2 linked regions of the Geobacillus stearothermophilus ATCC 12980 genome follow. The protein of the gene in region 1 binds, or shares a complex with, the protein of each later gene. Links are inferred from orthologs where the notes say so. Each region holds a gene or a part of one and is shown on either strand. Other genes may lie near its edges.

What was found.
Region 2: the proteins of pcrA (region 1) and uvrB are in contact, whole or in part, in a crystal structure (PDB 7EGT), measured with the Thermus thermophilus proteins. The link is inferred for Geobacillus stearothermophilus ATCC 12980 from one-to-one orthologs. Residues at the interface, in WP_096412145.1 of Thermus thermophilus: His654, Arg656, Phe657, Gln666, Asp668, Glu669, Lys680, Arg681, Leu682, Ser683, Lys685, Tyr686, Ala687; in WP_096411307.1 of Thermus thermophilus: Glu23, Leu25, Arg26, Asp27, Gly28, Glu29, Arg30, Phe31, Arg55, Glu326, Asp327, Phe328, Glu379, Ser382, Gln383, His398, Gly400, Arg401.

Annotation. Positions count from the first base shown.
Region 1 is NZ_CP128494.1:267,574-277,405, forward strand. The notes cover bases 397-3,326. They hold pcrA (DNA helicase PcrA), read left to right. Parts: upstream 397-739; coding sequence 740-2,914; downstream 2,915-3,326. Other genes in these bases: pcrB (heptaprenylglyceryl phosphate synthase), read left to right, coding at 397-711; ligA (NAD-dependent DNA ligase LigA), read left to right, coding at 2,936-3,326. In the rest of the region: more of pcrB, read left to right, coding at 10-396; more of ligA, read left to right, coding at 3,327-4,948; QSJ10_RS01495 (CamS family sex pheromone protein), read left to right, coding at 4,945-6,168; QSJ10_RS01500 (LOG family protein), read left to right, coding at 6,409-6,966; QSJ10_RS01510 (VOC family protein), read right to left, coding at 7,696-8,472; QSJ10_RS01515 (hypothetical protein), read right to left, coding at 8,501-9,049; Asp-tRNA(Asn)/Glu-tRNA(Gln) amidotransferase subunit GatC, read left to right, coding at 9,671-9,832. UniProt on the Escherichia coli protein: A helicase with DNA-dependent ATPase activity. Unwinds DNA duplexes with 3'-5' polarity. Translocates on single-stranded DNA with 3'-5' polarity. Initiates unwinding more efficiently from a nicked substrate than double-stranded DNA.
Region 2 is NZ_CP128494.1:2,484,582-2,489,751, forward strand. What follows is about bases 2,297-5,170. They hold uvrB (excinuclease ABC subunit UvrB), read right to left. Parts: upstream 4,785-5,170; coding sequence 2,808-4,784; downstream 2,297-2,807. Other genes in these bases: uvrA (excinuclease ABC subunit UvrA), read right to left, coding at 2,297-2,791; QSJ10_RS13620 (CsbA family protein), read right to left, coding at 4,960-5,170. Outside these bases: more of uvrA, read right to left, coding at 1-2,296. UniProt on the Escherichia coli protein: The UvrABC repair system catalyzes the recognition and processing of DNA lesions. A damage recognition complex composed of 2 UvrA and 2 UvrB subunits scans DNA for abnormalities.

The sequences.
Region 1 (9,832 bases):
GGTATTGTCATGGAAGAGATTCGCGCCTGGCGCCATGTGTTTAAGCTCGACCCGAACAAACCGATCGATGATGAGCGCCTTGAGCGCCTTTGCGAGTCGGGGACGGATGCCGTCATCGTCGGCGGAACGGACGGGGTGACGCTCGATGGTGTGCTCGATTTATTGGCCCGCATCCGCCGTTTTTCGGTGCCATGCGCGCTTGAAGTCACAAATCTTGAGGCCTTGACGCCGGGGTTTGATGCGTATTTCATTCCGATCGTGTTAAACAGCCGCCATGTCGACTGGGTGGTGGGCCGCCATCATGAGGCGGTGAAACAATATGGCGAGATCATGAATTGGGATGAGATTTTTGCCGAGGGGTATTGCATTTTAAATCCGGAATGCAAGGCGGCGAAGCTCACCGAAGCCGACGCCGGCCTGAGCGAAGACGATGTGGTGGCCTACGCTCGCCTCGCTCAACATTTGTACAAGCTGCCGATCTTTTATCTTGAATATAGCGGCATATACGGCGACCCCGCCTTGGTGGAAAAAGTGAAACAGGCGCTCGGCGAGACGCAGCTGTTTTATGGCGGCGGCATCACCGCACCGGAGCAGGCGGCTGAGATGGCGCGCCGGGCGGATACTGTTGTCGTCGGCAACGCCGTTTACGAATCGTTTGAACAGGCGCTGCTGACCGTGGACGCCGTAAAGCGGGCGAATGAGGCGAAATAGAACATATGGTGTATTGGTGGTGAAAACAATGAACTTTTTATCGGAACAGCTGCTCGCCCATTTAAACAAAGAGCAACAAGAAGCCGTCAGGACGACGGAAGGCCCGCTGCTCATTATGGCGGGGGCGGGAAGCGGGAAAACGCGGGTGTTGACGCACCGCATCGCCTATTTGATGGCGGAAAAGCATGTGGCGCCGTGGAACATTTTGGCCATTACGTTTACGAACAAGGCGGCGCGCGAAATGCGGGAACGTGTGCAGTCGCTCTTAGGTGGGGCGGCGGAAGACGTCTGGATTTCGACGTTCCACTCGATGTGCGTCCGCATTTTGCGCCGCGACATTGACCGCATCGGCATCAACCGCAATTTTTCCATCCTTGATCCGACGGACCAGCTTTCAGTCATGAAAACGATTTTAAAAGAAAAAAACATAGACCCGAAAAAATTTGAGCCGCGGACGATTTTAGGCACGATCAGCGCGGCGAAAAACGAGCTGTTGCCTCCGGAGCAATTCGCGAAGCGGGCCTCGACGTATTACGAAAAAGTCGTCAGCGATGTGTATCAAGAATACCAACAGCGCCTGCTTCGCAATCATTCGCTCGATTTTGACGATTTGATCATGACGACGATCCAACTGTTTGACCGCGTGCCGGATGTGCTTCACTATTACCAATATAAGTTTCAGTACATCCATATTGATGAGTACCAGGATACGAACCGCGCTCAATATACGCTGGTCAAAAAGCTGGCGGAACGCTTTCAAAACATTTGCGCCGTCGGCGACGCCGACCAATCGATTTATCGGTGGCGCGGGGCGGACATCCAAAACATTTTGTCGTTCGAGCGCGACTATCCGAACGCAAAAGTCATTTTGCTTGAACAAAACTACCGCTCGACGAAGCGCATTTTGCAAGCGGCGAACGAAGTCATCGAGCATAACGTCAACCGGAAGCCGAAACGGCTTTGGACGGAAAACCCGGAAGGAAAGCCGATTCTTTATTATGAGGCGATGAACGAAGCGGACGAAGCGCAGTTTGTCGCTGGACGCATCCGCGAGGCGGTGGAGCGCGGCGAACGCCGCTACCGTGATTTTGCTGTCTTGTACCGGACGAACGCCCAGTCGCGTGTCATGGAGGAAATGTTGCTGAAAGCGAACATTCCGTATCAAATTGTCGGCGGCTTAAAGTTCTATGACCGGAAAGAAATTAAAGACATTCTCGCCTATTTGCGCGTCATCGCCAATCCGGACGATGATTTAAGCTTGCTTCGCATCATTAACGTGCCAAAACGCGGCATTGGCGCCTCGACGATCGACAAACTCGTCCGCTATGCAGCCGATCATGAGCTGTCCTTGTTTGAGGCGCTCGGCGAGCTAGAGATGATCGGGCTTGGCGCCAAAGCGGCCGGGGCGCTCGCCGCGTTCCGCAGCCAGCTCGAGCAATGGACACAGCTGCAAGAATACGTCTCCGTCACCGAACTCGTCGAAGAAGTGCTCGACAAATCGGGCTACCGCGAGATGCTCAAGGCGGAGCGGACGATTGAAGCACAAAGCCGGCTCGAGAACTTGGATGAGTTTTTGTCGGTGACGAAGCATTTTGAAAATGTGAGCGACGATAAATCGCTCATCGCCTTTTTAACCGACTTGGCGCTCATTTCCGATTTGGACGAGCTGAACGGGACGGAACAGGCCGCTGAAGGAGATGCCGTCATGTTGATGACGTTGCATGCCGCCAAAGGGCTCGAGTTTCCGGTCGTCTTTTTGATCGGCATGGAAGAAGGCATTTTCCCGCACAACCGCTCTCTCGAGGATGACGATGAGATGGAAGAAGAACGGCGGCTGGCGTACGTCGGCATCACCCGCGCGGAGGAAGAACTTGTGCTGACGAGCGCGCAAATGCGGACGCTGTTTGGCAACATCCAAATGAACCCGCCGTCGCGCTTTTTGAATGAAATTCCGGCGCATTTGCTTGAGACAGCCTCGCGCCGCCAAGCGGGCGCCTCCCGCTCGGCCGTTTCGCGCCCGCAGGCAAGCGGCGCCGTGGGATCGTGGAAAGTCGGCGATCGGGCGAATCACCGGAAATGGGGCATCGGCACCGTCGTCAGCGTCCGCGGCGGCGGCGACGACCAAGAGCTCGACATCGCCTTCCCGAGCCCGATCGGCATTAAACGACTGCTTGCCAAATTTGCGCCGATTGAGAAAGTGTAGGAAAGGAGAACAGGTGAACGTATGGACCGCCAACAAGCCGAACGGCGCGCGGCCGAGCTGCGCGAACTGTTGAACCGCTACGGGTACGAATATTATGTGCTTGACCGCCCGTCTGTTCCAGATGCCGAGTATGACCGGTTGATGCAAGAGCTCATCGCCATTGAGGAACAATATCCGGAGCTCAAAACGAGCGATTCGCCGACCCAGCGCATCGGCGGTCCGCCCCTTGAGGCGTTTCGCAAAGTGGCGCATCGCGTTCCGATGATGAGCTTGGCGAACGCGTTTGGCGAAGGAGACTTGCGCGATTTTGACCGCCGCGTCCGTCAGGAAGTCGGGGAAGCGGCGTACGTATGCGAGCTGAAAATCGATGGCCTCGCCGTCTCGGTCCGCTATGAAGACGGCTATTTCGTCCAAGGGGCGACGCGCGGCGACGGGACGACGGGTGAAGACATTACGGAAAATTTGAAAACGATCCGCTCGCTGCCTCTCCGTCTGAAAGAACCGGTGTCGCTTGAAGCGCGCGGCGAGGCGTTTATGCCGAAAGCGTCGTTTTTGCGCTTGAATGAGGAGCGAAAAGCCCGCGGCGAGGAGCTGTTTGCCAACCCGCGCAACGCCGCGGCTGGCTCGCTCCGCCAGCTCGACCCGAAAGTGGCGGCCTCGCGCCAGCTGGATTTGTTTGTATATGGCTTAGCCGACGCCGAGGCGCTCGGCATCGCTTCACACAGCGAAGCGCTTGATTATTTGCAGGCGCTCGGGTTTAAAGTAAACCCAGAGCGACGGCGCTGCGCCAATATCGATGAGGTGATCGCCTTTGTCAGCGAGTGGCACGACAAGCGGCCGCAGCTGCCGTATGAGATTGACGGCATCGTTATTAAGGTGGACTCATTCGCCCAGCAACGGGCGCTTGGCGCGACGGCGAAAAGCCCGCGCTGGGCGATTGCCTACAAGTTCCCAGCCGAGGAAGTGGTGACGACGTTAATCGGCATTGAGGTGAACGTCGGTCGCACGGGTGTCGTCACGCCGACGGCGATTTTAGAGCCGGTGCGCGTCGCCGGCACGACGGTGCAGCGCGCCACCCTTCACAATGAAGATTTTATACGGGAAAAAGACATTCGCATCGGCGATGCGGTCATCATTAAAAAAGCGGGCGACATCATCCCGGAAGTGGTCGGCGTCGTCGTTGACCGGCGCGATGGGGATGAAACGCCGTTTGCGATGCCGACGCACTGCCCGGAATGCGAAAGCGAGCTCGTCCGTCTCGAGGGGGAAGTGGCGCTCCGCTGCTTGAACCCGAACTGCCCGGCCCAGCTGCGCGAGCGGCTCATCCATTTTGCCTCAAGGGCGGCGATGAACATCGAGGGTTTGGGCGAAAAAGTCGTCACCCAGCTGTTTAACGCCGGCCTTGTCCGCGATGTCGCCGATTTGTACTGCCTGACGAAGGAACAGCTTGTCGGGTTGGAACGGATGGGGGAAAAGTCGGCGGCCAACTTGCTTGCGGCGATTGAGGCGTCGAAGCAAAACTCGCTTGAACGGCTGCTGTTTGGCCTTGGCATTCGCTACGTCGGAGCGAAAGCCGCCCAACTTTTGGCTGAGCATTTTGAAACGATGGAGCGGCTCGAACGGGCGACGAAAGAGGAGTTGATGGCCGTCCCCGAAATCGGAGAGAAAATGGCGGATGCGATCACGGCGTTCTTCGCCCAACCCGAAGCAACTGAGCTGCTCCAGGAGCTGCGCGCTTACGGTGTCAATATGGCTTACAAAGGGCCGAAGCGGTCGGCTGAAGCGCCTGCTGACTCTGCCTTCGCCGGCAAAACGGTCGTCTTGACCGGCAAGCTCGCGTCGATGTCGCGCAATGAAGCAAAAGAACAAATTGAGCGGCTTGGCGGGCGCGTCACCGGCAGCGTCAGCCGCAGCACCGACCTTGTCATCGCCGGCGAGGATGCCGGATCGAAGTTGGAGAAAGCCCAGCAGCTTGGCATTGAGATTTGGGACGAACCACGATTTTTGCAAGAGATCAACAGGGGGAAACGATGAAACAAATCTCACTACTGCGCAGTTTCGTTGCTTGTCGTTGGACGAATCGGGCCCGAAAACGGTTGGCCGTTGTCGGGCTCGCTTCGATTTGTTTGTTGTCTGCGTGTGCGCCGAAGTTTGACAAAGGTGAGGAAGTCGTGCAAGACAAAGGAAGCAAAGAGCAAGAAGCGGTCATCCCGAAATACAACATTTCTGATTCGTATTACCGCGTTGTCTTGCCTTTTAAGCCGTCCGGGGCGCGCGGGCGGGTCGTCAACGACGTCAACACCCGGCTTGATGTCGATGAATTTGAAACCGGGCTGATGCGCTTGGCATCTGAGCAATTTTCCCCGGATGAATATTTGTTTCAGGAAGGGCAATATTTGGACAGCGAAACGATCGGGCGCTGGCTCGCCCGCAAGCGGACGGAAAGCCAGCTGAAGGCAGAGAAAATGAAACCGGAAGACAACATCGGCTTAAACCCGCCGATCAGCGACAAAGGAACGAATGAGCAAAAAAACAAACAAAGCCCGATTTACCTGGCCAGCATTTTGGAGCACGACTACTTAGTGAAAGTCGATAACGGCAAGGTGAAGCTTGGTGGCGTCGCCATCGGCCTGGCGTTGAATTCCGTCCACTACTACTCAACCGAGCAAGGGTATCCACGCGAAGTGAAAATCAAAGACGATGTCATCGAACGGGAAGGAAAGCGGATCGCCGCCGAGGTGTTGAAGCGGCTGCGAAATATCAAAGGGCTCGGCAACGTGCCGATCACGATTGCCTTGTACAAACAGGTGCCGCGCTCGTCCGTGATTCCGGGCCACTTTTTCGCGGTCACCCATGTTGACGACGGAAGCGCCACGATCGATGATTGGGAAGCGGTGAACGAGGAATATTATTTATTCCCGTCCGATGAGGCGGAAAAGAACCATCGCGATGACTGGATCAAATTCAATAATTTTAAATCAGACGTTGAAGACTTTTTCCCGAACTACACCGGCATCGTCGGCAGAGGATTGTACGTCAACGACCAGCTTCAGAAGTTAACGATCAACATTACGATGCCGTTTTACGGCAAAGCGGAAGTGATCGGCTTTACCCAATACGTGACCGGCTTGGTGATGGAAAAATTCCCGGACTACATCACCGTTAATGTCTACATCGCCTCAGCCGGCCAGCCGGAAAGCCTCATCGTGCGCCAGGCGAAAGCAGACGAGCCGTTTGTGCATATTTATCAATAAGGTCGGCATCATCGCGTTATTTGGGATACGGCGAACGGAGTGATCCGAACATTTGATTCTCCAAAAATGAAGGAAGCGGAAAGGGCTGCAGCAGCGGCCCTTTTTTGCGCGAAAAGGCCGTCCGAACGATGGTGGAAAGAACAGGGAGAGCATTGTATAATGACGGTAGGAAAATGAGCGCAGCACTCGAAAACGGATGCAAAACGAGCAACAGGTTATGGCAGGAGGCGGGTGTGAGACTTGAAGGCGATTTGCGTGTTTTGCGGATCAAGCAATGGAAACGATGGGAGATATAAGGAAGCGGCGAAAGCGCTCGGAACGTTTTTAGCCCGAAGCGGCATTACGCTCATTTACGGCGGAGGGACACGGGGCTTGATGGGAGAGGTTGCTGAGGCGGCGCTGCGTCATCAAGGGCGCGTGGTTGGGATCATTCCGCAATTTTTGAAGGACCGGGAAGTGGCGCATAATCGGTTGAGCGAATTGTTGGTCGTCGATACAATGCACACCCGCAAAGCGAAAATGTATGAGTTAGCCGACGGGTTTATCGCCCTGCCAGGAGGGTACGGGACGTATGAAGAGCTGTTTGAAGTGCTCTCATGGTCGCGCGTCGGCCTCCACCAAAAACCGATCGGCCTGCTTAACGTGGACGGGTTTTTCGACCCCCTTCTTCATTTGCTTCGGCATACAGTTGACAGCGGATTCGCCGCGCCGGAAGACCTTGAGCTGATTGTCAGCGCCGAAGACGTTCCGACGCTGTATGGACAGATGAACACATTTTGCCGTCGCCGCCACTCTTGACCGTGGACGGGGGAAGCGGCAAGTTGAATTTTTGAATGTATTTCAGCGTCAATGCATGGGTGTGAGGAATGCGCATCGCGCCGGCTTCGAGATACTGGTCGTCGCGAAAGTTGGAGCGGAGCGTGTAGATGCGGCCGCCGACCCGCTCGGATGCTTCTAAGATAGTGACGCGATGACCCGCCTGCTTCAGCAATGACGCCGCGACAAGCCCGGCCATCCCGGCGCCGATGATAACGATATGTTGAGGCGCCGTCGTTCTCTTTAACTTCCCTCCGAAAGAAGTCTCCTACTTCTAAACGTGAAGGTGCGCCAGCACCAGTGAAAGTGGGAGATGAATTTCGGTTGGCGTTAGCCAACGAATAGGATAGAATATGGCTAGAACGGACACCTTCGGAACGAAGGGAAGCGTAAAGGGTTCTTGTGTGTGGCTTACCGTTCAGCGAACACACACAAGTCGCTTGAAGCCCCCACCTCTAAGCGAAGCGTAGGTGGTGGGTAGTTCACGCCGTGGTGAATAATCGAGATCATTGTTTCCACTGAAAGTTTTGGAGAAACATACGGGTGGGACACGGTTGGACTCCCCCTTTGCCATCTATGGTTTGCGATAATCAAGAAGCGGTTACTCCATCTTATTCAGCGGCAAAGGGGAGTATGTGGGAATGCATTCGCCAAGGGCTGGCACGGCGCCTAGCGCGAGGGGGCGCGCAGCATGTGGCAATACAATGGCCGTCAAGAGCCAGATATGATGTACGTGGCGCCCTCGATTTCGATGCGGCGCGGTTTCTGCACGCCCACAAGCCGGCACGAAAACGGGCGCGTCGATGGATGACGGCGGTCAGCCTCATAGAACCGAATCGCAATGCCGCCGACAGCGAGCTCCGCGTATGCTCCCGCTTCATCGCGCTCGACATCGGGTTCGGGCAAGTCAAACAGCCGGCGGTAGCCGTTGACCGTCCGCTGGAGATCGAGGGTGTAGAGGCTAATTGACGACAGCGAAACAGAGCCAATCGGGTGTCTCATGAGCGGCGCCAGCTCGTTCATGCGTACGTCATCACGGTCGCCCCATTGAATGAAAAACGGATAGCGAAACGCGCCGTCTGTGTCGTCTTCGATAAACAGCATCGACCATGTGAGCTGCTTGCCGTCATCGCGCTCGCGGCTGCCGGGGAGCGGACCGACTGGGGCGAATCCTTTGCTTTTGAGCTGCGCCGCCACCGCTTCGATGTCGTTCGTGCGAAAGGCAAACTGGGAGAAGCCGCTTCCTTCTTGGCGGTCGGCGACAAGCTGAGTGATGAGCGGGTTTCCGCACGTTCTCGCCGTCTGTATATCGGCAATGCCGATCCACTCGATGTAGCGCAAATGCTCCACGTAACATAAGGCGTTGTACGTTCCCCATGATGGATGACGGCCGCCGTGGATGGCCACAAGCCCCCATTGTTCAAACGCCATTTTCACTTGCTCGGGCCGTTCGGTCAAGTGGACGAGATGGTCAAACGCGATATGCATGGCAGCGGCCTCCTCTTAGATGAATCGATCAGCGGAACAGCATTTCTTTCAGCTTGTAAATGATTCGTTCGTTGTCGACGGTGCGGTGGGCGATAAAATTCAAGTCCAGCTTGATGTCTTCGATTTGGGCAGCCAATTGTTCGTAACGGGAGTCCATTTTTTGTTCGAGGCGGTCCACCGTTTGTTTCAATGAGGAAAATTCCCGGTGAAGCTGGTGGACGTCAGCGGCGAGAGCTTCCAGTTTGGCGTCTGTTTCGTCTTGGCGGTGGAGGAGAGCAGCCACGATGCCGTTTAATTCCGTTTGCCCAGCGCGAAGCGAATCTTGTTCTTGACGCAGACGCTGTTGTTCCAGGCGGATTTCCTGCTGCTCTTTTCGAATCTCTTGTTGTTCTTTTCGAATCTCTTGTTGTTCTTTTCGGATTTCTTGTTGCTCTTTTCGAATTTCTTCTTGTTCTTGGCGAATGGCGATTTGTTCCCGCTCGAGCCGCTCTTGACCCTCTACGAGCTTTTGCAGCGTGCCATCCATGGCGCTTAGGCGGTCGAGCACTTGGGTGAGCAAAGCGTCACTCATCGTCATGATTCCCCCTTTTTCGTCCGTTACAGTCATTATAGTACATATGTTCGGGATTGTCAATTAAGAAAATTTGAACATCCATGGCGGACAAACTCCTTCACATTCCTTGTTTGTCAAGGATTTATTCCATATCGGTGCAAAAAAATCCTCCCGATTTTTGTCAGGAGGGTTCTCACATGGAAGCGAATACTTTTGGCAATGCGATGAAGATTACGTAATCTGCATATGTCCATGGATGATTTTGATTTGGCAGCGACATGCAATTTCCCTCCTTGTGCTTTCATTTTATCGTATTTCTTTGAATAAAAAAAGGCGTCACGAGCGATTCCTTCCTGTGTCTAAAATAGGAGCGCGTCCTTTTCCTCCCATCAACCGTTTACTCATGCGTGTGCCATCCCATCGTGCGCTGTTCAGGAAAACGAAATATTCCTACATCAAACATCAAATCCCCCCGGTTTCACGCCTGCCTTAGCTATTGGGAGATGTTATAGAACGTATATTCGTTTGCATCGTGAATATATAGATTGATTCTCGCCCAGAACACGTGGCAACGGTTGCTTCATTGGATAAAAGTTTGGTATCATCATGGTATTGTGATAGGTCGAACTCGTTGGAGGTGAAACTATGTCGCGAATTTCCATTGACCAAGTGAAACATGTCGCCGATTTGGCGCGGTTGGCGATTACCGATGAAGAGGCGGAGATGTTTACGAAACAGCTCGATGCGATCATTACGTTTGCCGAGCAGTTGAATGAATTGGATACGGAGAACGTTCCGCCGACTTCG
Region 2 (5,170 bases), 2.2 Mb from region 1 along the record:
AGCGGCCGGTGTGCGATGCCTCGACCTCGGCCACCTCTTCCGGCGTGCCGACGGCCACGATTTGCCCGCCGCGGTCGCCGCCCTCTGGGCCTAAATCAATAATATAGTCCGCGGTTTTGATGACGTCCAAATTATGCTCGATGACAAGCACGGTATCACCGTTGTCGACGAGCCGATGGAGCACGTCAAGCAGCCGGGCGATGTCATCGACATGAAGCCCGGTCGTCGGCTCGTCCAAAATGTAGAGCGTCCGGCCGTTGGAGCGGCGGTGAAGCTCAGCGGCGAGCTTGACGCGCTGCGCCTCGCCGCCCGAGAGCGTTGTCGCCGGCTGACCGAGCTTCATATACCCAAGCCCGACGTCATAGAGCGTCTCGAGCTTGCGTTTGATTTTCGGGATCGAGGCGAAAAAGTCGAGCGCATCTTCGACCGTCATGTCCAAGACATCGGCGATGTTTTTCCCTTTATACGTCACCTCGAGCGTTTCACGATTGTACCGTTTGCCGTGGCACACTTCGCACGGGACGTACACGTCCGGCAAAAAGTGCATCTCAATTTTGATGATCCCATCGCCATGGCACGCCTCGCAGCGCCCGCCTTTGACATTGAAGCTGAACCGCCCTTTTTTGTAGCCGCGCACTTTCGCTTCGTTCGTTGAGGCAAACACGTCGCGGATGTCGTCAAACACCCCGGTGTACGTCGCCGGGTTCGACCGTGGCGTGCGGCCGATCGGCGACTGGTCGATGTCAATCACTTTGTCGAGATGCTCCAGCCCGCGGATGTCGCGATGCTCGCCCGGCTTGGCTTTCGCCCGGTTGAGCTTTTGCGCCAGCGCCTTATACAACACTTCGTTGACAAGCGTGCTTTTGCCCGAGCCCGACACCCCGGTGACAGCGACAAACGTGCCGAGCGGGATGTTCACCGATACGTTTTTCAAGTTATGCTCGCGCGCGCCGACCACCTCAAGCCAACGTCCGTCCGGACGGCGCCGCTCGGCCGGAATCGGGATGAATTTTTTTCCTGACAAATACTGGCCGGTGAGCGAGTTCGGATTGTCCATCACCTCTTCCGGCGTGCCGGCGGCGACGACCTCGCCGCCGTGGATGCCCGCCCCCGGGCCGATGTCAATCAAATAGTCCGCGGCTAGCATCGTATCCTCGTCGTGCTCCACGACAATGAGCGTATTGCCGAGGTCGCGCATGCTTTTCAACGTCGCGATCAAGCGATCGTTGTCGCGCTGATGAAGCCCGATCGACGGCTCGTCGAGGACGTACAGCACCCCCGTCAGCCGCGAGCCGATTTGCGTCGCCAAGCGGATGCGCTGCGCCTCGCCGCCGGAGAGCGTGCCGGCTGAACGGCTGAGCGTCAAATAGTCGAGGCCGACGTTTTGCAAAAAGCCGAGCCGGTCGCGAATTTCACGCAAAATAAGGCGGGCGATTTGCGCCTCTTTTTCGGTCAGCTCGAGCCCGTCAAAAAAGGCGAGCGCCTCGGTCACCGACATGGCGGTGACCTCGCCGATATGCTTGCCGCCGACAAGGACGGCCAGGCTTTCTTTTTTCAGCCGGTAGCCTTGGCATGTCGGACACGGTTGTTCCGCCATATACTTTTCCATCTGCTCGCGAATGTAATCGGAGCTTGTCTCCCGGTAGCGGCGCTCGATGTTGCGAACGACGCCTTCAAATGCGATGTATTGTTCACGCACTTGGCCAAAATCGTTCGTATAGCGGAAATAAATCGGCTCACCGCCGCTGCCGTACAAAATTTTCGCGAGCTGCTCTTTCGGCAACTCCTTCACCGGCACGTCCATCGGGATGCCGTAGTGGCGGCACACAGCTTCGAGCAGCTGCGGGTAGTATTGCGAGCTTTGCGGCTCCCACGGAGCGATGGCGTGTTCTTTTAACGTCAGCTCATCGTTCGGGATGACCAAATCGAGATCCACTTCGAGCTTCACCCCGAGCCCGTCGCAGTCCGGGCAGGCGCCGAACGGACTGTTGAACGAAAAGAGGCGCGGTTCAAGCTCCCCGATCGAAAAGCCGCAGTACGGACAAGCGTGCTTTTCACTGAACAAGAGCTCCCCCTCGCCGATCACGTCAACGACCACTTTGCCGTCGGCGAGCTTCAGCGCCGTCTCCAACGAATCGGCAAGCCTTGATGCGATGCCGTCCTTGATGACAACCCGGTCGACGACGACATCAATCGAATGTTTTTTGTTTTTTTCCAGCTCAATGTCCTCCGTCAACTCGCGCATCTCACCGTCAATGCGAACGCGCACATACCCTTGTTTGCGAATATCCTCCAATGTCTTGGCGTGCGTCCCTTTTTTTCCCGAGACGATCGGCGCCAAAATTTGCATTTTCGTCCGCTCCGGGTAAGCAAGCAGCCGGTCGACCATTTGCTCGATCGTCTGCGATTGGATTTCAATGCCGTGCGTCGGACAAACAGGGCGGCCGATGCGGGCGAATAGAAGCCGCAAGTAATCGTAAATTTCTGTCACCGTGCCGACGGTTGAGCGCGGGTTGCGGCTCGTCGTTTTTTGGTCGATCGAAATGGCCGGCGACAATCCTTCAATCGCATCGACGTCCGGTTTTTCCATCTGCCCTAAAAACTGGCGGGCGTACGCCGACAGCGATTCGACGTAGCGTCGCTGACCTTCCGCGTAAATCGTATCAAACGCCAGCGACGACTTCCCCGACCCGGACAGCCCGGTCAAGACGACGAGCTTGCCGCGCGGGATTTCAACGTCAATGTTTTTCAAGTTGTGGGCGCGCGCCCCTTTGACAATGATTTTCTCCATTCCGTTCACCCGGCCATCATCCTTCCGCTTTCAATTCGAAAATGACGTCGCGCAGCTGGGCGGCCCGCTCGAAGTCGAGCGCTTTGGCCGCCTCTTTCATCTCCGTCTCGAGCGTTCGAATCAGCTCTTCCCGCTCTTGTTTCGTCATCGCTGCCGCCGGCTTCGCCTCGTACATCTCCGTCTCTTCCGCCGCATACGTCGCGCGGATGACGTCGCGAATCTCCTTTTTCACCGTGCGCGGCACGATGCCGTGCTTTCGGTTGTACTCTTCTTGAATCGCGCGGCGCCGCTTCGTCTCTTGAATAGCGATTTCCATCGATTTCGTCACTGTATCGGCGTACATGATCACATGGCCGTTCGCGTTGCGCGCCGCCCGGCCGATCGTCTGGATGAGCGAGCGCTCCGAACGCAAAAACCCTTCTTTGTCGGCGTCCAAAATGGCGACAAGCGACACTTCCGGAATGTCCAATCCTTCCCGCAGCAAGTTGATGCCGACCAGTACATCGTATTTGCCGAGCCGCAAATCGCGGATGATTTCAATGCGCTCGAGCGTCTTAATTTCCGAATGCAAATACGCCACCTTGATCCCCGCTTCTTTTAAATAATCGGTCAAATCCTCCGCCATTTTTTTCGTCAGCGTCGTCACGAGCGTCCGTTCATTCCGCTCGACGCGCTCATGAATTTCGCCGATCAAATCGTCGATTTGTCCTTTTGTCGGACGGACGTCGATCGTTGGGTCAAGAAGCCCGGTCGGGCGAATGATTTGTTCGACAACGCCCGGGCTGTGCTCGAGCTCGTACGGCCCCGGCGTCGCCGAGACGTAAATAATTTGATGGATTTTTTGCTCGAACTCTTCAAACGTGAGCGGTCGGTTGTCGAGCGCCGACGGCAGACGGAAGCCGTGGTCGACGAGCACTTGCTTGCGCGCCCGGTCGCCGTTGTACATGCCGCGCAGCTGCGGCAAGGTGACGTGTGACTCATCGACGATAATCAAAAAATCGTCCGGAAAATAGTCAAGCAATGTATACGGCGTCGATCCCGGCGGCCGCAGCGCCAAATGGCGCGAGTAGTTTTCGATGCCGGAACAAAAGCCCATCTCGCGCATCATTTCCAAATCATAGCGCGTCCGTTGCTCCAGCCGCTGCGCCTCCAACAGCTTTCCTTGGGCGCGCAGTTCGGCGAGCCGCTCCTCAAGCTCTTGTTCGATGTTTTGAATGGCGAGCCGCATTTTCTCCTCGCGCGTGACGAAGTGCGACGCCGGGAAAATGGCGACATGCTCGCGCTCGCCGAGCACTTCGCCCGTCAAGGCGTCCACCTCGCGGATGCGCTCGATTTCATCGCCAAAAAATTCGACGCGAATGCAATGTTCATCGCGCGACGCGGGGAAAATTTCGACCACATCGCCGCGGACGCGGAACGTGCCGCGCCGAAAGTCGATATCATTGCGGTCGTATTGGATGTCAACGAGCCGCCGCAGCAGCACGTTGCGCTCGATTTCCATCCCCACGCGCAATGAAACGACAAGCTCGCGGTATTCTTCCGGCGACCCTAAGCCGTAAATGCATGAGACGCTGGCCACGATGATGACATCCCGGCGCTCAAACAACGCCGACGTTGCCGAGTGCCGCAATTTGTCGATTTCATCGTTGATTTTCGCATCTTTTTCAATGTACGTATCCGTCTGCGGCACGTACGCTTCCGGCTGATAATAATCGTAATAGCTGACAAAATATTCGACGGCGTTGTGTGGGAAAAACTCTTTCAGCTCGCTGTACAATTGACCGGCGAGCGTTTTGTTGTGGGCGATGACAAGCGTCGGCTTGTTGACTTGGGCGATCACGTTCGAGATCGTAAACGTTTTGCCCGTCCCCGTCGCCCCAAGGAGCGTTTGATGTTTCACACCCCGCTGCAAGCCGTCCACAAGCTTGGCGATCGCCTGCGGCTGATCGCCTTGCGGTTCGTACGGCGACACTAATTGAAAACGGCCCTCCACCGTTTCGCCTCCTTCTTCAATCCATCTTTCCCCATTGTATCATATCCTCTGCGCAGATGCACAAAAAATGCGAACTGGTATTCGTTCCAACCTGCACAGCGATTTCCATTCCGTCAGGCCGCTTCCAGCTGCATAGATAAAAAAGCGGACCGCTGCAGATGGGTCCGCTTCTCTGTCATTTCTTTAAGTTGTCCAACATTCGCCCCGCCAACAGAAAACCGGCAATCGTCGAGGCGATGTCGGCGACGATTTCGTGCAGCTCGTCCGTATACCCTTTGGCATACGAGGCGACAAGCAAGGCAACGGTCAACAACAACGCAATGTAACGGTTGTACGTCACCCGCGCAAACAGCAGCAACAAAAGGCACGGGATGATAAGGGCCGCG